Regions from separate parts of the Fictibacillus marinisediminis genome, predicted to be linked through region 1. Evidence: riboswitches for the same ligand, from Rfam matches in the RefSeq annotation. Region 1 holds a riboswitch; each other region holds the start of a gene.
What was found. A riboswitch is a leader RNA that binds a small molecule or an ion and turns the genes downstream of it on or off. The one in region 1 is predicted to bind lysine.

Region 2: another riboswitch for lysine. It lies ahead of lysA (diaminopimelate decarboxylase); the one in region 1 lies ahead of LCY76_RS02650 (amino acid permease).
Region 3: another riboswitch for lysine. It lies ahead of LCY76_RS15435 (aspartate kinase); the one in region 1 lies ahead of LCY76_RS02650 (amino acid permease).

What each region holds. Positions count from the first base shown of each region.
Region 1 is NZ_JAIWJX010000002.1:461,904-469,277, reverse strand. Features, by position in the region: gene LCY76_RS02670 (hypothetical protein) at 1-483, shown strand, start outside; gene LCY76_RS02665 (DUF4179 domain-containing protein) at 636-2,054, opposite strand; gene LCY76_RS02660 (sigma-70 family RNA polymerase sigma factor) at 2,036-2,581, opposite strand; gene LCY76_RS02655 (MEDS domain-containing protein) at 2,731-3,291, opposite strand; gene LCY76_RS02650 (amino acid permease) at 3,432-4,895, opposite strand; lysine riboswitch at 4,990-5,180, opposite strand; gene LCY76_RS02645 (DEAD/DEAH box helicase) at 5,451-6,896, shown strand; gene LCY76_RS02640 (LysE family transporter) at 7,038-7,374, opposite strand, start outside.
Region 2 is NZ_JAIWJX010000002.1:2,497,239-2,504,612, forward strand. Features, by position in the region: gene LCY76_RS13255 (hypothetical protein) at 1-43, opposite strand, end outside; gene scpB (SMC-Scp complex subunit ScpB) at 65-649, opposite strand; gene LCY76_RS13265 (segregation/condensation protein A) at 646-1,401, opposite strand; gene LCY76_RS13270 (DUF309 domain-containing protein) at 1,528-2,046, shown strand; gene LCY76_RS13275 (peptidylprolyl isomerase) at 2,105-2,539, opposite strand; gene lysA (diaminopimelate decarboxylase) at 2,622-3,947, opposite strand; lysine riboswitch at 4,053-4,229, opposite strand; partial or broken gene LCY76_RS13285 (spore germination protein) at 4,299-5,779, opposite strand; gene spoVAEA (stage V sporulation protein SpoVABEA) at 5,739-6,338, opposite strand; gene spoVAE (stage V sporulation protein AE) at 6,344-6,694, opposite strand; gene spoVAD (stage V sporulation protein AD) at 6,694-7,374, opposite strand, start outside.
Region 3 is NZ_JAIWJX010000002.1:2,889,153-2,896,526, forward strand. Features, by position in the region: gene sdhA (succinate dehydrogenase flavoprotein subunit) at 1-1,436, opposite strand, end outside; gene LCY76_RS15415 (succinate dehydrogenase cytochrome b558 subunit) at 1,453-2,061, opposite strand; gene LCY76_RS15420 (hypothetical protein) at 2,045-2,188, opposite strand; gene LCY76_RS15425 (YslB family protein) at 2,377-2,862, shown strand; gene bioB (biotin synthase BioB) at 2,992-3,981, shown strand; gene LCY76_RS15435 (aspartate kinase) at 4,034-5,269, opposite strand; lysine riboswitch at 5,464-5,652, opposite strand; gene uvrC (excinuclease ABC subunit UvrC) at 5,726-7,374, opposite strand, start outside.

The sequences.
Region 1 (7,374 bases):
GAAGTGTTCGCAGCCAGAAGAGTAGAAACGGGAGAACAAGCGGCTGTCTATGTCCCGCTCCCCTCTGAAACATCATTAAAAACCTCTAAAGAAGAGTACATTATGTCTCTTCTCACCCAGTTAAATGTTCCAAAAGATGAAGCCGTGCTGCTCTGCAGAGGAAATACACTGAATGGATTCGAGCGTCAGTTGCAGCATAAAGGTTTTGATGTGAAGCGCGGGAAGATCTCCGAGGAAACCGATAAGATTGCCGAAACCTTCTTTATGGAGCGACTCTATGATATCGGATTTCCGCCAGATCTCTCATTGGCTAACCGTGAGTATCGCGAGTTCTACAAGATGGTGAAGATCTGGTATATCTCTCTTTACCACGGGAACAAAAATCTTTTCAAATCAGAGCGCAAAAGAAATGTAAAAACACGAGGGTACATGCATAACCCTGTTTACCATTTTCCGAATGTGCTTAGAAAGTTGTTTTACTAACTAGTAAAACAACTCCCAATTGGTAAATACTTCTAACACAAAAGAGACCCTGCTCAATTTTGAGCTTGGCCTCTTTGATTCGCTACATATTACACTCGGAACCCCTGTATGCTCCTGCGTTCTCTATTTCTCATTCACCTTCAGTTGTGATTTCACTTAGATAAATGAACCGTGAACGGAGCCAACTCCCTAGTTTCAATAAAACTTGAGAAATCAAACTGCAGGACAGTATCTTGTAATGAGAAGTTTTCGATCTGATCTTCTCCATCCAATTGAAAAACAGATTGAAATTGATACGCTTTTTTATCAAGAACTTTTACATGGTTTCTTGAGATACTGTGGTTTTTAGGCGGCACCGGGTTTTCCGGATTAATCTTTCCTGCATATTGTTTATCCACCAATAAAAATTCATAGGATAAATTGTGAGTCAAGATATCAAAGCGGTTTTTGCTCATGTGGTCTGGCAACCCCAGGAATTGATAATCAAGAATTAATTTGTTGTTCTTGCAGCTAACATTATTTACTTTAATCGCCATTTTCGTGCGCTTACTTTGTAAAACAAATGTTGAAGAAGTAAGTACTTTTTGAACTGGCGGATCAGAGATTGACACAAATGGATAGAAGGCAATAGATTTTACATTCTTATCTATTTTATTCAGAGATTTTCTTAAAGCGGTATGATAGCCATCCTCTTCCTTGGATTGAGAAAGCCTCGTGTTATTTGCGTAATGAAATAATACATTCCCTTTTTCGTCTTTCGCTTTATTAATGTCAATATGGTCGTCTTTATAATTAGAAACGGTTTCAAATAACATTGTTGAAGATGCTTTGGCCCAATTGATCTTATCAATCTTTATTTGGATATCTTCATTTTGATAGGATTTTAAATGATTAATGGTTAACGTTTTATTTTTCTTCTGCGTAATTGGGATATTAAAATTCCAGTCTCCCTTAATTCCATTAATATAATGGATCGATATTGGCAAGTTTAAATCTTTTTTCATCGTTTGATAAGGATATGCCAGCTTCCATTGAAAATCATATCCATTACCTGTGTTGTTAATATCCGTTGATTTACCATTTAACCAAGGATCAGAATCCCCTTTATTGTCCTCAAAATTCACATTGAAACTGACTTCGCCCTTTTCGTTTGTCCCCTTATCCAAGTCACCACTTACATGCCCTGTAACAGAAACGACCTCACCGTCAAAGTAGGCATTATTCAGATTAACGGAAACACCATTCTTGGTTATTGTTTGGTCCAATTCAGTCACCAAATGCTGTTTTTCCAAATTCAATCCCATCTTATCTCCAAACCTCTCGTATATCCCGCCAATCACAGGAGCATCAGCAAGGACTTTATTCATGTTTGAATTGATAAATCCAGAGGATAAGGTTAATCCGAAGACAGAGGCTGCCATTATACAGCTAATCATTATTTTCTTTTTTTGAGAAGAACGGCCCCATTCTGATTGCTTGCTTTGTTTGATGCCTCTGTCGATTGCATGAAGAACTTCAGCCTCAGGGACTTCTATTTGGTCAATAACATATTTTATTTTCTTATGATCCACTGCTCTTCCTCTTTTCCGAAGTTTTTTTTCAATGTTTCTTTCCCACGGTTTAGGTATGTCTTCACTGTCCCTTCTGGTATCTCCATCATTTCACTAATGGTTTTAATGGAGTAATCATAGTAATAAAAAAGGATGATAGTTGTCCGGTAGTTCTCTTTCAATTGTCCAATGGCATCCAATAACTCCCATGCATCTTCACTTTTAGGCTCTTTGCTGGATTGAATACTAGATAAAACCTCTTCTGTTAACGGGATGATATTTTTCCTTTTTGTGAGCAATTGTGCTGAGCAGCGGATCACAATCCTTGTAAACCATGTCATGAAATACTCTGCGTTCTTTAATGTGTGAATCGAAATTAAAGCTTGATATGTGGCTTCTTGAACAACGTCTAATGCATCTTCTTGATTGTGAACATAAAGGAAAGCCGTCCGGTAGATTTGTTTATAGTGCTGTGTTACTAATTGTTCAAAAGCATTTTTGTTGCCTTTTATGGCTTTTTTAATTAATTTGTATTGTTGCTCTTCCATTTCACAACTCCTTTCAATAGATTAGTGGAGGAAAGGTGGAAAAAAGTTTCAATGGATCAAATTATTTATTGGCTTATAAGACAAAACAAAAAGCACCTCATTCAGGTGCCTTTTCTGGATAGGAACGAATCCTCAGGTAAATCGCTATTTCAAGATCTGTTTATTGGAAGGACTTCATTATCGGTCATTATAAAATCATGATGCTCCATTAATTTCACTTTGAGGTCATCAGACACACGGCCGGCATCATAGGCACATACCGTGATGACTTTTACGTTCTTTATCATTTGATCGACTTCCACTTCGAACTCCTCAAGTGTTTTTTCAAAGTCTTTCCTGTCTCCCCATTCCACATGGCCCCATGTTCTAATGGACCTATTTTCCTCGATCCAGGGAGTTACGATATCGGAGAAGTTAGACAAAATCGTTTGCGGGTAAAAATTGTTATTCCAAAAATAAAAATCAAAGTTATTCATAAAACGAACTTTTTTGAGTTGATCTGTTGTTAATTTCTCTTCCAACTCTTTAATAATCAAAGGATAGATTCGTTCATTCTCCAAGAACAGTATGTAATCGCCTTGCTCAACACCATTAACAATGTAGGATACGGCATTCTCAATATAGCTCTCTAGTTCAAATGAATAGTAAAACACATGGATTCCTTGTAACCTTTCGGAGTTATTGAATAACTGCATTACACTTTTGTTCATTTCCTATTTCCTTTCACTTGACGTAAGTGTTAGTTTATATGTTCTACATTCAGAAGTCGATACCTTTTTCCCTAAACTTTTCACTTCTAATCCATTATGAAAAAACAGGAACCCCGAAAGGCTCCTGCTTCTCTTATTTCTTATTCAAAATCACACTCTTTAAGCGGTACGACTTTTGTTTTGTGTTTGAATTTATAGCCTAACCAAACGGCCAGGAAGATTGGAATCCCAATGTAAGAAACAAGGGCTCCTTTCCAATCGATGTTTCCGCCTGTAAAGGCAGAATAGTTTTGGCCGAGGATAACGACAAAACAGAGAGCGAAAGCAAAGATCGGACCGATTGGGAACCATTTTGCCAAGTAAGGCAGTTCTTTTAAATTCCGCCCCTGTGCCACATACGCTCTTCTGAATCGGTAATGGCTGATCGCAATTCCGAGCCAGGCGATAAAGCCGGACATCCCGGAGGCATTCAGCAGCCATGTGTAGATGACGCCGTCACCGAACAGTGAAGCAAAGAAAGCTACAGCTCCAACAGCGGCTGTTACAATTAGGGCTGGAACCGGTACACCGCGGGAATCCAGCTTCGCCAGAAACTTAGGTGCCTTTCCGTCTCGTGCCATATCCCAAAGCATACGGGTCGATGCATACATACCGGAGTTACCGGCAGACAATACTGCTGTTAAGATGATCGCGTTCATAACGGAAGCCGCAAACGCAATTCCTGCTTTATCAAAGACAAGTGTGAATGGACTTACAGTAATATCGCTGCTTGCCAATCGGCTGTCTGTGTAGGGAATAATTAAAGAAATGACCAAGATTGCCAGAACATAGAACAAAAGGATACGCCAGAACACGCTTTTGATTGCTTTCGGGATGTTCTTTTTCGGATCCTCCGTTTCTCCTGCCGCAACCCCTAACAGTTCTGTTCCCTGGAATGAGAAACCTGCAGCCATGAATACGCCAAGCGTCGTAAAGAATCCGCCGTGGAACGGTGCGTCAGCGATCGTAAAGTTCTTAAATCCGATCGGATCTCCGCCTAAAATGCCGAAGATCATAAGTGTTCCTAAGATCAAGAAGATAATGACGGTAATGACTTTGATCAGCGAGAACCAATATTCTGCTTCACCAAACCCTTTTACCGATAAATAATTTAATAAGAACATAATGCCTAGAAACAGTGCACTCCAGATAAATGAAGGGGTATCCGGAAACCAAAATTTCATGATTAATGTTACGGCTGCAAGTTCAGCTGCAATGGTGATTGCCCAGTTGTACCAATAGTTCCAGCCGAGCGCGAATCCTAGTGATGGATCCACAAATTTTGAAGCATACGTGCTGAATGAACCGGCAACCGGCATGTAAGACGCCATTTCTGCGAGGCTTGTCATTAAGAAGAACACCATGATTCCAATCGCTGCATATGAAAACAGAACGCCGCCTGGCCCTGCAGTATGAATGGATCCTCCGCTTGCTAAAAATAATCCTGTTCCGATTGTTCCCCCAAGGGAGATCATCGTTAAATGGCGGGATTTCAGTCCCCGCTTTAATTCATTGTCCGCGTTTGGCGACGGCGGCTGTGATGGATTCTGTGATGTGTTTCGCATAAAAAAAAACTCCTTTTCGTTTTAGGAAGGAGTGGGAAATAAAAAAAGCCGCCAAGCATTGGGCGACGATTAGTATTAATCCGCATCATGCCTTCCGTAAGATAGCGCATCCCACCCACCGGTTATTCGTGGGTGTGACAGTGCTGTTCCTGTTCGAATACAGCCCCAATTCATACTTCCAGAGTTAAGCACAAATTTCGGCAGCTTTTCCTTTCACACGGAGTCTATGATGTCCTCTTCATCTCGTACGTCCTACTAATAAAAGCCGCGACCTCTACCTCATCGGATTGATGAGGATTTTAATATCAAGTTAGTTAACGCTAAGAGTTATTATAAAACAGCGCTATCGTTCCTTCAACTGTTTTTTGTTGCCAGTTTTTTACTTTTGAATTAATTCCCTCATTATATCATTGTTTACCTATCACCTGCGATCGTACGGAAGGGTTCATTTAAACAATCGTTTAAAATTAAACCCGATTGTCCATCATTTCAAGTATAATGAACACTATTCAGGTTATGCTGATTCTGGATAATATAAAAAATCGAGGTTCCTACATGAATAATAGAAGTTTTAACGATTATCGTATAAGCGATGAAATAAAACGAGCACTTACAGTGTTGAAATATGAAACTCCGACTGAGGTTCAGACTGAAGTCATACCATTAGCTCTGGAAAAACAAGATCTCGTCGTAAAATCCCAAACAGGCAGCGGAAAAACAGCAGCCTTTGGTATTCCGGTATGCGAAATGCTGGAATGGGAAGAAAAACGGCCACAAGCAATGATCCTTACTCCCACGCGTGAGCTCGCTGTTCAAGTTCGTGAAGACCTGACCAACATTGGAAGGTTCAAGCGGATTAAAGCTGTTGCTGTATATGGTAAAGAGCCTTTTGCGAAACAAAAAGAAGAATTGAAACAAAAAACGCATGTCGTCGTCGGTACACCGGGACGCGTCATGGACCATATCGAGCGTGAAACCCTGGTCTTGGACCAAATCAAGTACCTGATCATTGATGAAGCAGATGAAATGCTGAACATGGGCTTTATTGATGAAGTCAAAAAGATTATTAAACAACTTCCTTCAAACAGAGTGACCATGGTCTTTTCTGCAACATTGCCAAAAGATATCGAAAATCTCTGCCATCAATATATGAAGGATCCAGCAAAAATCGAAATAGCTTCTGCCGGGATGACGACAGATACGATCGAGCATTCTTTAATCAACGTTCAGGAAGAGGCAAAGCTTGCTCTTCTGAAAGACGTGACGGTCGTTGAAAACCCGGACAGCTGCATCATTTTCTGCAATACGAAAGAGCACGTCGATTCCGTGTTTGCAGAGCTCGAAGCCTCTCAGTATTCTGTTGAAAAGCTTCATGGAGGATTGGAACAAGAAGATCGATTTGCGGTGATGGACGGGTTCAAGATCGGGAATTTCCGTTACCTTGTCGCCACGGATGTAGCTGCGAGAGGAATTGATATTGATAATGTAACCCTTGTTATCAACTATGACGTTCCCATGGAAAAAGAGAGCTATGTCCACCGTACAGGAAGAACTGGCCGGGCCGGCAAAAAAGGAAGAGCCATTACGTTTGCATTGCCTTATGAAGGAAAATATCTTAGAGCCATCGAAAGATACATCGGCTTTGAGATCGATGAAGAAGAAGCACCGACAAAACAAGAAGTGGCTAAAATGCAACGAGCTTTTGAAGAAAAGCTCAGCGGGCGCCGAGTCATGAGAAATAATAAAACGGCCCGAATCAACCAGGATATTACGAAACTCCACTTCAGCGGCGGAAAAAACAAGAAGATCCGAGTGGTCGATTTCGTTGGAACCATCGCAAAAATCCCTGGAGTCTCAGCAGATGATATCGGCATTATCACCATCCAGGAGAATTGGTCCTATGTTGATATTCTTAACGGAAAAGGCTCACTTGTCCTGCAGGCCATGGAAAATACCACAGTTAAAGGCAAGAAACTGAAAGTCAGCAAGGCGAAAAAGTAAATAATCCTTCTGGTAAGCAAAAGAGCACGGCTGCATTTTTCTCAGCCAGTGCTCTTTTTTTCTATCGATCCAGATTATATGAAGACAGAGACCTGACCTAATGACCAGCCTCTTTAAACGATCGTTTTAATCATTGATATCTTATTCCACAACCACCGAAACCGCACTATACACTAACAAAAGGGCCATCACCACATTGAATGCTCTTCTGTATTTTGATAAAAAGACTTGAAACATGGAACCGAACAGACTCCAGCTAAACGTAGCCAGGAAGCCGATAAACGCTAGAAATAATGAAATCAGCAGCAGGCTGGCATTGGAATGGTAAAAGGGAATCACAAACGTGGAAATGACAGTCAAGCCGTATAAGAGGCCTTTTGGATTAACGAACTGAAGCAGCATGCCTGCTTTAAAACTGTTATTCTTGTCTTCTCGTTCGCTGTTTTTAGTCTTGCTTTTGCTGGTTAACACCTTATAA
Region 2 (7,374 bases), 2.0 Mb from region 1:
TTTCCTTTTCCAGCTCATATCCTGTACATGCTCTAATTTTCAAGGCCGTCAACTCCTGTTCCCATTATTCCATCGTTTCTTGAAACTTTGAAAAAAACAGATCCGCTTCCTCTTCAATCGATTGATCGTTCACTTTCTCAGGGAGCGGCGGAAGTTCGTGCAATGACTTTAAACCAAAATGCTCCAGAAAATTCTTTGTCGTACCGTATAGAATAGCCCGGCCGGTTCCTTCTGCACGGCCTGTTTCTTTGATGAGCCCTTTAGAAGAGAGCGTCTGCAGCGGCTTTTCAGTCTTTACCCCTCTGACTTCCTCTATTTCAGCCCTCGTGATCGGCTGTTTATAGGCGATGATTGCAAGTGTTTCCAAAGCGGCCTGTGACAGGCTGGAGTGGGAGGGAGCAGATACAAGCCTTTCATAATAGCCGGCATGTTCGCGCTTCGTAACAAACTGGAATGAACCGGCGATTTCAATGATTTCCATGCCTCTCGTATCAGACTTGTAGTCTTTGACCAGCTCATCAAGAAGCTCTTCAGCCGCATCCATGCTGATCTGCAGAACGTCTGCTATCTGCTTTTTTTCAATACCCTCTTCCCCCGAAACAAATATTAGCCCTTCAATGACCGCTTTATGTTCTGCTGATTGACTCAAACTTCATTCTCCTTTGTTGCATAAATAAAAATTTCGCTAAAATTGTTTTCTTGCTCACATGTCACATCTTTTGTCTTCATTAACTCCAGCACAGCCAGAAAAGTGACAACAAGATGTTCCCGGTTTGAGGAGGTGAAAAGATCGGAAAATTTCTTTCTGCCGCTCGAATAACGGATCTCATTGATGATCTGCTTCATCCTTGTCTCAATCGGGATCTCCTGGCGCTCAATCGTTGTTTTTCTCGGCGCCTTCTCGAGTTTTTTAGTAAAAATCTTCTGCATTGCGGCGAGCATATCATAGATCGTTACGTTAGCTACGGGATTGATCTCTTCTTCTTGGTTTTCATAGTACGTCAGATCCATAGCCTCTCTTGTAAAGATCATGCTTCTGGCCGTTTCTTTCTCCTTCAGGCCGACTGCCGCCTGCTTAAATTTTCGATATTCAATAAGCCTGCGTACGAGATCTTCCCGGGGATCTTCATCCATCTCAATCTCCATCTGCTGATCAAGATCCAGTACGTCCTGTTTTGGGAGCAGCATCTTGCTCTTGATGGCGAGAAGCGTTGCCGCCATGACCAGGTATTCACTGGCGACATCCAATTTTAATTCCTGCATCGTATGTATATAGTTCATATATTGCTCTGTAATCGCAGCAACGGGTATATCGTATATATCGATCTCGTACGAAGTGATCAGATGCAGGAGCAGATCGAGAGGACCTTCAAATGCATCGACTTTCACGCTATACTTCATAGTAGTAACCCCTGTTTCCAAATTCAATATTGTACCGGAATTATACCATATTTTAAACACAGTTCCTTTTTGCATCTTAAAATTTTTAGTAAGATAGACTGTAAAAAGAAAACCAGGAGGCCATTGATGTACCCAGAAGCATACATTGAATACCTTGCCTACTTCCACGGATCGAGGGACTTTTTCGAATGCCATGAAGTACTTGAAGAGCATTGGAAAAGCGAAGGTCAGCAAAACGGCGTCTGGGTCGGATTGATCCAGGTCGCGGTCTCACTCTACCATCAGCGCAGAGGCAATGACATTGGAGCGTTCAGAATGATGAAGAGCGCAATCGGTAAACTGACCGCACATAAAGAGGATCTCACGAGGCTCGGTCTTGATGGCACAGCGCTGCTAGAAAGGCTCATGATAAGATTGGATGAGATCGAATGCCGAAAGCCTTTTACAGACCTGAATTTCCCTGTTGCAGATGAAGCACTCATGGACCAGTGCTGCCGCTGTATCGAAAAACAAGGCTCGGTTTGGGGCAATGAAAGCAATATGGCGGATGAAACGATCATGCACAAGCATAAACTGCGTGACCGGAGTGAAGTTATTTTAGAACGTGAAGCGCAAAAGCAGCTGCGGATGAAAAAGAAGAGCTGAAGCCCAACTAGAAAATCCCCAAAAAAAACCCCCGGGAAACCGGGGGTTTTCACTATTCTTATTCTTCCCAAACTTTAACTTCTTTCATTACATCGCCTTGTTTGATTCTTAGAACCGTGTCCATGCCTTCGGTAACTTGTCCGAAAACAGTATGAACGCCGTTTAAATGCGGCTGCGGCTCATGAACGATAAAGAACTGGCTTCCGCCTGTGTCTTTGCCGGCATGTGCCATTGAAAGAGAACCAGCTACGTGTTTGTGAGGGTTTCCGGCTGTTTCGCATTTGATCGTATAGCCAGGGCCGCCTGCACCTGTTCCTGTCGGGTCTCCGCCTTGTGCTACGAAACCAGGAATCACACGATGGAATGTTACCCCATTATAGAAACCTTCGTTCGCTAATTTTTCAAAGTTGGCTACTGTCCCCGGTGCTTCTTCCGGAAAAAGCTCGATGGAAATTTTTTCACCGTTTTCAAATTCGATAGAACCTTTTTTCATAGATATAACCTCCTGAATTCAACATACTTCATTATTTTATGCTTTTTTTAGCCCAGAGTCCAGCGAGGTCAGCAGGCTCATCTTAATTGCCGGCAAACACGCCGTTCTTTAAAGGAAGATCCAGGCGTAAAAGATCTTCGTAAGACTCTCTTTTCACAACGAGGCGAGCTTCCCCTTTTTCAGCAAAAACGACCGCCGGCCGGGGTATGCGGTTATAGTTGTTGGACATGGAATATCCATAAGCACCCGTGCAGAAGACAGCGAGCAAGTCTCCGCTCTTCGTCTCCGGGAGTATGATGTCCCAGATCAGCATATCCCCTGATTCACAGCATTTCCCGGCGATTGAAACTTTTTTCGTCCCTTTTTCACCGGCACGGTTTGCAAGCGCGGCTTCATACTGGGCTTGATATAGAGCAGGACGAATGTTATCGCTCATGCCCCCGTCGACAGCCACATAATGACGGACAGAAGGTATATCTTTTTGAGAGCCGATCGAGTAGATGGTCGTTCCTGCATCTCCGACCAGTGAACGCCCGGGTTCAATCCAAATTTCCGGAACAGCAACAGAGGCGCTAGTAGATAACCTGGTGATCTCCTGGATCATCGCGTCAATGTATTCTTTCGGTTCGAGCGGTTCATCTTCTTCTGTATAGCGGATGCCGAATCCGCCTCCGAGGTTCAGGACTTCAGGAAAGAAAGAAAATTCTTTGTCCCATTTACCGAGATATTCGTAAAGCTTTTGAATCGCCAGAACAAATCCCGTGGTCTCAAAGATTTGTGAACCGATATGGAAATGAACGCCCAAGAGGTTCAGACAGTGTGATTCAAGCGACTCTAGAACCGCCTGTTCTGCCTGGCCGTTCTGAAGGTCAAAACCGAACTTGGAATCCTCCTGCCCAGTCAGGATGTACTCGTGTGTATGAGCTTCAATACCCGGAGTGATCCTCAGCAAGATGGATGTGTTCTTGTTCAGCTGATTGCAAAGGCTTTCGAGCATGCGGAGTTCATGAAAGTTATCGACAACAAAACATCCGATCTCCGATTGAAGAGCATATTGAAGTTCCTCGTAACTTTTGTTGTTTCCATGAAAATGAATACGATCTGCCGGAAAACCAGCTGAAAGAGCGGTATACAGCTCCCCGCCTGATACGACATCCAGGCTCATTCCCTCCTCGTCCATCAGCTGGACTTGCGCCAAACATGAGAACGCTTTGCTTGCATAAGCCACTTGTGCTTTGATCCCTTGTTCCTCAAACGCTTTCTTGAACGACCTCGCACGCTTTCGGATCAGCTCTACATCATAAATATAAAGCGGTGTACCATATTCACGCGCCAGCTGAACGGTGTCAACCCCGCCAATTGTTAAGTGATTGTCATCATTGATTGAACTAGTACCATGTAAATACATGAAAAAATCTCCCTTCTGCTTTTCCATTAGAGATTCTGCTCCGACGAAAAACAAAGACAGCTAATGTATTAAGGTACATTAGCTGTCTTACACCGTACCCCCATTTGCCGGAATAGTTCTCCACTGCATGATGCAGTGACAGTCCGCTGTCTGTTCGGCAGCGACCCAGCATGAGGATGTATGGACCATCTTCACACTTCGGCAAATTGGCCTTTAAAATGATTTCTTCATGTCCATTCACTCCATCATCCTACTGATCCGCTTTGCGCCTCTACCCCATTATCAATAAATGAGGCATATCCAATTGTTATGAACAAATTTATCACAAATTTATTCCTTCGGCAATACTTCTTAGGAAGTCGGCTGTTTTTTTCTGTTCTGCGGATGGACGATGCTTGGCCTGATCTTTGAGAGCGGCACAGCGATCCGGATGACAATCTGCAGGAAGGCTTTTGCATTAAAAGGTATGAATGGCCATAAGTAAGGGGTATTCAAGTTCTTCATCGAGCACAGATAAAGTATTATTAAGGTGGCCCCACCTACAAAGCCAGGCACATGGAAAATGGCAGTTAAGAATAGCAGCAGAAGCCGGAGCATCTTATTGGCTACACTCAGCTCATAGCTTGGGGTCGAGAAACCGCCGATCGCCGCTATAGAAACATAGAGAATAACTTCAGGAACAAACAGTCCGACATCGATCGCGATCTGTCCGATCAATACGGCAGCGATCAAACCCATCGCCGTCGACAGCGGACTTGGGGTATGGATAGCAGCTACCCTCAATATTTCTATCCCGATCTCAGCAAAGAGGATCTGCAGAAATAAAGGAATATGCGTCGTCTTGTTCGGACCGATAAAATCAATATTAGGAGGAAGCAGGTTTTCCTGAGTAGCATAGAGGTACCAGAGAGGCACAAGTAAAAGTGAAGCGATAATCCCTGCGAAACGGACCCATCTGATAAAAGCTCCTACCATCGGGGTCTGCCTGAACTCTTCAGCATGCTGAATATGGTGGAAATAAGTAGTCGGGGTAATGATGACCGATGGGCTTGTATCCGTAATAATCAAAACATGCCCCTCCATGAGATGCTGTGCGGCGACATCCGGCCGCTCGGTATAACGGACGAGCGGAAAAGGATCCCATCCTTGCTTTACGAGAAATTCTTCGATCGTTTTATCCGCCATTGGAATACCGTCGATGTCAATGCTCTGCAATTCTTGTTTGACAAGCTTAACGAGCCCGGGATCGGCAATGTCATCAATATAGCAGATACAGATATCTGTTTTGGATCGTTTACCGACCTGCATTATTTCGTGGCGGAGCCGTTCATCTCTGATCCGCCTGCGGGTAAGAGCAGTATTGACAATTATATTTTCCGTATATCCATCACGGGAGCCGCGGACGACCTTTTCAGTGTCCGGTTCTTCCGGCTGCCTGCCCGGATAGCTACGGACATCCACGATGAAAGCTTGGTCTTCCCCTTCAAGAAAGACAGCAATCAATCCAGAAAGCATGCGGTCAATGGCTATCTCCAAATTATCGGTCAGTTCCACCTGTTGGTGAGACAGATGTTCATGAAGTATTTCTTTCACATTGGAGGGAGCCCGATGCCCATGGTCCATATCCATGAGCTCTCTCATGATCTCAATGATGAAAAGGCTGTCACATAGTCCAGTGCAATAATAGATCTGGACTTCTTTTTTAATAGATGCAGTTTCCTGACACCCACATCAAAGCTGATTCCGATGCCCAGCCGTGATTTCAGCTGCTGTTCGTTCTCTTGGATTTTTTTACTGATTGGTGTCTTTTGCCTTTCTTTCGACCCCTGCATTATAACCGCTCCTTTCTAAAATGGTTTCAACCGCCATACTTGTAATCGGGGCTCCTTTTTCCACTGCGTCATGGCCGGCCATCTTTCCGATATCACCGATACCGATGACGATCGGGAGGTTCAATTCATCAAGTATATAGACGGTATCTCCGTTGATCCTGCCTGTCTCAAAATCGGGAACACCACTCTTGTCAATCCCGTATTCTGTAAAGCTCCCATACCGGTCAATGGAAAAATGAACTTTAGTCCATTCCGAATGATGGGTTTTGGATGCGACAGCTATTGCGCCGAGGACCTCGATGTCCGGTTGGCTGCACACAATTCTCATTGCGAGTTCTCCCGGGCCTTCGCCGCGGAATCCGCAATCATCGAACATGACGAGGACGGGATCGTGGGGCGTCTGCATTATCATTCTTACAAGCTGGTGCCCGCTTATTTTCGAAGGGTTCCCCCAGGACTGGGAAATACAGCGTCCACCTATTTTTCTGGCTACATGCTCTACTGCTCGCAAAGCATATAAATCTCCGTCTGTAATGAGGATGACACGCTTCTTTCCCAATGTTTTCACCCCTTAGGCTTAAATATTAATGCGACCAGAAAACCGAATAGAATGGCAGATGAGATACCGGCAGAAGTCAGTTCAAAGATTCCCATGGCTATTCCAATAAACCCATGATCGTCTGCTGATGCCATCGCACCATGCAGCAGGTTATGCCCAAAGCTCGTGATCGGAACAGTAGCTCCTGCACCTGCAAATTTAATAAGATTATCATAAATTCCAAATGCATCCAGCGCTGCTCCAACGACAACAAAGGAGGTGGTGACGTGTGCAGGAGTTAATTTAAACACATCCATCATGAGCTGGCCGACTACACATATGGCGCCTCCGACTAAAAATGCCCATAAATACTCCATTACTTAAGCACCTCCTTTGTACTTTCAAGAACTACTCCGTGAGCAATCGTTGGAATGGATTCTTTCTGCTGCATCATCGTCGGATTCAGGAGTGCCCCAGTGGCTACGACTAAAATCCGGGTCAAATTACCTGATTGAAGTTCTTTTACAAGGTGGCCGTATGTTACGACTGCAGAGCAGGCACAGCCGCTTCCGCCGGCAAACACTTCCTGATCAGGACGGTACATCATCAGACCGCAATCTCTGTGATTCTTTGAGATATCTACTCCTTGCTCACTTAAGAGCATCTTAACGATCGGTGAACCGACTGCTGAAAGATCCCCTGTTACGATTAAATCGTAGTAATCCGGGTCATTCCCTGTCTCTTTAAGGTGAGCCGCGATAGTATCTGCTGCTGCAGGCGCCATCGCTGAACCCATATCAAAAGGATCCTTGATCCCAAAGTCTTTTACTTTTCCAATCGTGGCTGAGGTTATTTTTATGGATGATGGTTCTCTGCTGACGAGAGCAGCCCCCGCTCCTGTCACCGTGAACGTTGCCGTATCCGGCTTCTGTCCGCCATATTCAGTCGGGTACCGGAATTGGCGTTCAGCTGTAGCGTTATGTGAACTTACGGCTGCCACTACCCGATTGGCGTAGCCCCCATCCACCAGGGCAGCACCGACTGCAAGAGATTCCAT
Region 3 (7,374 bases), 2.4 Mb from region 1:
ATCTTATCATCCGTTTGTTTTAACTTGTTGTTATAACGGACAACCGTTACATTATCCGTCATCCACTCACCGAGCTCTTTATGAAGTACGTAAGCATTTTCGTTTCCGTCCATGCTCAGGATATTGTCGTATTTTTCTTGTTCTTTGCGAACCTGATGTTCAAATACAGTGGAGGCAACATCATCAGAAGACTTCTCAAGTCCGCTGACATATGCCGCTGCTGCAGGGCCCGCTTGCATTCCGCCGAAGATTGCAGATAGAAGGGAATTCGCACCCAAACGGTTTGCACCATGATATTGGTACTCACATTCACCCGCAGCAAAAAGACCAGGAATGTTGGTCATCTGATTAAAGTCAACCCACATGCCGCCCATTGAATAGTGGACTGCAGGGAAGATTTTCATTGGAACTTTTCGAGGGTCATCACCCATGAACTTTTCATAGATTTCTATAATTCCGCCAAGCTTGATATCAAGCTCTTTCGGATCTTTATGTGAAAGGTCAAGATAAACCATGTTTTCGCCGTTGATTCCAAGTTTTTCGTCAACACACACATGGAAAATCTCACGTGTTGCGATATCACGAGGCACAAGGTTACCGTAAGCCGGATATTTTTCTTCAAGGAAGTACCAAGGCTTACCGTCTTTATACGTCCATACACGGCCGCCTTCTCCACGTGCGGATTCACTCATTAAACGAAGTTTGTCATCTCCAGGAATCGCTGTCGGATGAATTTGAATAAACTCGCCGTTAGCGTAATCAACACCTTGCTGATAAAGAGATGCCGCTGCTGCCCCGGTATTGATGACAGAGTTCGTAGATTTACCGAAAATGATTCCAGGTCCTCCAGTAGCCATAATAACAGCATCCGCTGCAAAGCTGTGGATTTCCATAGATTTCAAGTTTTGTGCTGTGATTCCTCGGCAAACGCCCTCATCATCCACGATAGCAGATAGGAATTCCCAGTTTTCATACTTTGTAACAAGACCTGCAACTTCATGGCGTCTTACTTGCTCATCCAGCGCATACAAAAGCTGCTGTCCTGTAGTTGCACCGGCAAATGCGGTACGGTGATGCTGTGTGCCCCCGAAACGGCGGAAGTCCAGCAATCCTTCTGGAGTACGGTTGAACATAACTCCCATACGGTCCATAAGGTGGATGATTCCTGGAGCCGCTTCACACATCGCTTTAACCGGAGTCTGGTTCGCAAGGAAGTCGCCTCCGTAAATGGAATCGTCAAAATGCACATAAGGAGAGTCGCCTTCTCCTTTTGTATTTACAGCCCCGTTAATTCCGCCCTGCGCACAAACAGAGTGAGAGCGCTTAACAGGAACTACTGAAAACAAGTCAACGTTCATGCCGGCTTCTGCTGCTTTAATGGCAGCCATTAGCCCTGCAAGACCTCCACCGACGATAATAATATTTCCTTTACTCAAGATGGTTCACCCCTTCTTAAATGAATGCAAAAATAGTTCGAACGCTAACGAATGCAAGTGCTAAGAAAACTGCCATCGTTACGTAAGTTGATACTCTCTGTGATCGAGGCGAAACCGTAAGACCCCAGCTGACAAAAAATGACCATAATCCGTTCGCAAAATGAAAGACTGCGGATAATACCCCAACCAAATAAAAGGCCACCATAAATGGTGAGCTTAAGATGTCTTGCATCATCGAAAAGTTAACTTCTGCTCCAAATGCTGCTGCAATACGAGTTTCCCAAACATGCCAGGAAACAAAAATTAGCGTAATTACGCCAGTTACACGCTGTAAGAGGAACATCCAGTTACGGAAATATCCATAACGGCTTGCGTTGTTTTTAGCCGTGAAGGTAATATAAAGTCCGTAAATCGCATGGAAATAAAGAGGAATAAAAATTATAACCGCTTCCAGAACATAACGGAAAGGTAAATGTCCCATAAAATTCGCTGCATTATTAAATGATTCTGCCCCTCTTGTTGCAAAGTTGTTCACAACAAGATGCTGGAGCAGGAATAAGCCAACCGGGATTACGCCCAGTAAAGAATGTAGTCTTCTCGTGTTAAAATTACGACTGCCTGCCATACAATTTGCCCCTTTCTAAGTTCCCTATGTCTTTTTCTGAAACCATTGGTTTCTCTCCATTCCGTTTAAGCGTTTCCTCTCCGCTTGCAGTAAATAAGATGAACGTTAAAGCGTTAACTAATAACATGTTTCATTTTACTCCCATCGTTTGACACCGTCAAGAAACCGGTAACATAAAAAGTTCAAAAATCTGTTGATTTTCCTAACTTTTTTCAAAGCAGACCCTCACTTAAATTTCGACAAATGTATGACTTTTTATAGAGATATTATTTTATTCAAGCTATAATGGAACAAGTAGAAAGCGGGGAGATCTATATGGAACAACATGAGGACGTCCATCACAACGAAGAAGAAACAACCGAGAAGGACAGTAAGCCTGCTGCAGGAGTTCCTGTATTCGCATATGAGCTGCTGAAAAACATTCTGATCCCGGATCTGCTGGGAAAAGAAGAACGGAACATCCTATATTGGGCAGGAAGAAACCTGGCAAGGAAATTCCCATTGGGTTCCACTGAAGAAATTGTTCATTTTTTCTCGGAAGCCGGCTGGGGCAATCTGATCATCGCTGAAATAAATAAGAACGAGATGGTACTCGAACTGTCTTCCTCTCTTATCAACAAACGATTCGATTTGCAGGATAATCCTACATTCGGTCTCGAAGCTGGATTTATCGCAGAGCAAATCCAAAATCAAAGAAAATGTGTTACAGAAACCTATGAAACTGTGAAACGAAAGAACAAAATTCAATTTACCGTCCAATGGGACCGGAAAGACGAAACCGCAGGCTCACAAGGAGCTTGAAAATAAAAAGAATACTCTTTTCTCTCAAAAAACCGGCATATGCCGGTTTTTTTTGCGTTGACAATACAAATTAGCTGGCATAATGTTAACCTATACATTAAATTAGTTAACATTAAGGAGGCATACCCTATGAATTGGATGGAACTTGGAAAAGAAGTGATCGAAGGTAAAGAACTGAGCCAGGCAGAAGCCTTATCCATATTGGAATCAGACGATGACGAGCTGCTTAGCCTGCTGCAAGGTGCGTTTATGATCAGGAAGCATTACTTCGGAAAAAAGGTGAAACTGAATAAGATCATCAATACAAAGTCAGGCCTGTGCCCTGAGGATTGCGGATATTGTTCACAGTCTTCAGTTTCCACAGCGCCGATCGAAAAATATGCGATGATGGATAAAGACACGATTGTTGAAGGTGCGGAAAAGGCATTTAAACAAAACGTGAGAACCTATTGTATCGTCGCAAGCGGAAGAGGACCTCTGAATCGGGACTTGAACACTGTCATTGAAGCTGTAAAAGAGATTAAATCCAATTATAATATGAAAATATGCGCATGCCTTGGCATTTTAAATGATAAGCAGGCACAGTCCCTTAAAGAGGCGGGCGTCGAAAGATATAACCATAATATCAACACATCCGCAGACCACCACAGCCAAATAACAAACTCTCATACATACGAAGACAGAGTGGCTACTCTGGAAAAGGTAAAAACAGCAGGAATTTCCCCATGTTCAGGCGTGATCGTAGGAATGGGCGAAAGCCGGTCCGACATCATTAAGATGGCAGAAGCGCTAAGAGAGATCAATGCAGATTCTATCCCTGTTAATTTTTTGCATGCTATACCAGGTACTCCTCTCGAGCATCTTGACGATCTGAACCCCCGTTATTGTTTAAAAGTGCTCGCCTTGTTCCGTTTTATTAATCCAACGAAAGAGATTCGGATCTCAGGCGGCAGAGAGGTAAATCTCCGCAGCCTTCAGCCGCTGGGCCTATATGCTGCAAATTCTATTTTCGTAGGCGACTATCTGACCACCGACGGACAAGAAACGACTGCTGACCACCAAATCCTTGAGGATCTCGGATTTGAGATCGACTTCTTAAACGAACCTGTACAGGTTTAATCCTTTTTTCCTTTTACAAAAAATCCGGGCAGCTTCGCCCGGCTTTTTCTTATTATAACTGCTGAACCGGCTGCCTTGCGTCCAGTTCAAAGACGTCGTGCAGCGTTTCAATCGCTTTGATCATATCCTGCTGATCAACAACCGTAGAAACTTTAATCTCTGAAGTGCTGACCATTTTAATCATAATATCCTGATCAGAGAGAGCCTTAAACATCTGTGCGGCTACTCCTGGATTAGAAATCATTCCTGAACCAACAATAGATACTTTAGCCAATCCATCTTCATGCTGGATGGAACCGAACTGAAGCGAACTCTTATATCTTTCTAGAAGCTCAATTGTTTCATCTAAGATCGCTGTTTCAATGGAGAACGATATGTTTGTTCTTTCCTGCTTGTTCACACTCTGAATAATAATATCTACATTAACACCGTTCTCTGCCAACAAGGAAAAAACAGAAGACAGAGTGTTTAAACCATTCGGCAGGTCTTCAATCGTAATTTTTGTTACGTTTCCTTCAAAAGCCAATCCTCTCACTACTAAATTATTCTCCATCGTTGCTTCCTCCTCCACTAGTGTCCCGTTTTCTTTCTCTGTGCTCGAACGAACTTCAAGTCTTACTCCGAAATTCTTTGCGAATTCTACGGCTCTCGGATGCAGCACACCCGCTCCGAGATTCGCCATTTCAAGCATTTCATCATAGGAGATGGAAGGCAGCTTTCTGGCATGTTTCACCACCCGCGGGTCTGTCGTAAATACACCAGTAACGTCTGTGTAGATTTCGCATTTTTCGGCACGAAGAGCAGCTGCCAGTGCAACGGCCGTCGTATCTGATCCTCCCCGTCCCAGTGTTGCAATATTATCCGAAGAGGTTAATCCTTGAAAACCGGCAACTACTGCAATCTTCCCGTCTGCAAGCATTTGCTGGATTCTTTTTGTATCGATATTTAAGATGCGCGCGTTGCCGTGAACATCTTCTGTTTCAACTCCAGCCTGCCAGCCTGTCAGAGACTCGGCTTCGTACCCGGCATCCTGAAGGGCCATCGCAAGCAGTGAAATCGTGATCTGTTCTCCTGTCGTCAAAAGCATATCCATTTCACGTTTGGAAGGCCTTGCGGTTATTTCACCTGCCAGCCTCACAAGATCATCCGTTGTTTTTCCCATTGCTGAGACAACCGCTGCTACTTGATTCCCCTCGTTTACCGCTTGAATGATCCGACTTGCCGCGTTTCTGATTTTATCCGGTGTGCCGACACTTGTACCTCCGAATTTTTGAATGATTAAAGCCACAATGTCCATCCTTTCTCATCAATGAAATCGAATTTATTGCCTTCCTGCAAAAGGCACCCAGATATGGCCAGCCTGTCTCGGCTTCCACTACGCAACAAACTGAAATGCAAAAATAAATACAAAAAAGCAGCAATAAGGAAAAGACCTTATTGCTGCTTGATATATGCAACAGTAAGCCAGCTTGTTTTCCCCTCTTGTGAGATAGTCCTCCACACACCCTCCGGGCAAGAATGTGTGACAGCTCTGCATTTATTCAATGCAGGTCCAGCCGTAAGAAACAGGAGTTTCTTAAAGCTTCGGCAAAAATCCCCTTTCAGCTACCATCATAAGAGCTCCTTCTCTTCAGATAGCATACTATTGGTTTTTGCTCCTCTACCATCACTTCAAAACTGAAGTATGGCGCTCTATTAAAATTTGTTTTAAGTTTAGCAAAGGACTTCTGAAAAATCAATACCTTTATGAAGGTTCATTTTGAAGAGCCTGAATAATTTCTTCTGCAACAGTTAATGGAATGCCTGCCGCTTGAAAATCCTCAAGAGTGGCTTCTCTCATTTTCTTGATGGAACCGAATTTTTTCAGCAAAAGTTTTTTCCTCTTTTCACCGACTCCAGGAATGTTATCGAGACTTGATTGAAACATTCCTTTCGCACGCACTTGACGATGAAATGAGATCGCAAACCTGTGGACTTCATCCTGTATACGCTGCAGCAAATAAAATTCCTGGCTGTTCCTGAGCAGCGGTATAATTTCAGGAGGATCTCCCATCAGGAGCTGGGATGTACGGTGCTTATCATCCTTAGCCAGTCCTCCGATCGGGATATCAAGGTTCAGCTCGTTTTCAAGAATATCTTGCGCAGCAGCGATCTGTCCTTTCCCTCCATCAATAATAATCAAATCCGGCAGCTGCCCGTTCTCTTTTAAGATGCGGGAGTAACGCCTGCGGACTACTTCTTTCATGGAGGCGTAATCATCGGGGCCTGTCACCGTTTTAATTTTATATTTTCGGTATTCTTTTTTGTTCGGTTTACCGTCTTCAAATACAATCATCGCAGATACTGGATTTGTTCCATGAATGTTGGAATTATCAAATGCCTCAATCCGGTATGGAGCTGGAATGTTTAATTGCAGCCCAAGATTTTCAACCGCTTTTACCGTACGTTCCTCATCACGCTCGATCAGTGCAAATTTTTCGTGAAGAGCGAGCTGGGCATTCTTCGTTGCAAGTTCAACAAACTCTTTCTTTTGCCCGCGTTTCGGCTGTATCACTTTCACGCCGAGAAGATCCTTGACCAATTGGCCGTCCGCCTCAGGAGGCAGCAAAAGTTCCCGCGGGAGAATATGATTTTTTTGAAGATAAAATTGTCCGATAAAGGATAAAAAGTCCTCGATGGCTTCTCCATAGAAAGGAAAGAGGGAAACATCACGTTCAATAAGCTTTCCTTGGCGGATAAAGAAGACTTGGACGCACATCCAGCCTTTATCGTAATGAAAACCAAAAACGTCCTTATCCACCATGTCAGCGGTCATCATTTTCTGTTTCTGCATGACCGCATCAATATGCTGGATCTGATCCCTCAGTTCTTTCGCCCGTTCAAAATTAAGGTCTTCCGAAGCGGCCAGCATTTTCTCGGTCAGTTCCTCCTTCACTTCAGGAAAGCCTCCGTTCAGAAACTTAACGATTTCATCGACCATCTTCTTGTTCTGTTCTTCGGTAATATCATAAACACATGGGCCGAGGCATTGACCGATATGGTAATATAGGCAAACTTTGTTAGGCATATGATCACATTTGCGCAACGGATACAGCCGGTCCAGCAGTTTTTTCGTTTCTTGTGCGGCAAAGGCATTAACAAACGGACCAAAGTATTTGCCTTTGTCTTTTTTTATCTTTCTGGTGTACAAGAGCCGGGGCTGCTTTTCAGCAGTAATCTTTAAATACGGATACGTTTTATCATCTTTCAGCATGACATTAAATTTAGGGTCATGCTTTTTGATCAGGTTCATTTCAAGAAGGAGAGCTTCTAGCTCTGAGGAGGTGATGATGTATTCAAAATCGGAAATATTTGCGACTAAACGCTGTGTTTTCCCGTCGTGTGAACCTGTAA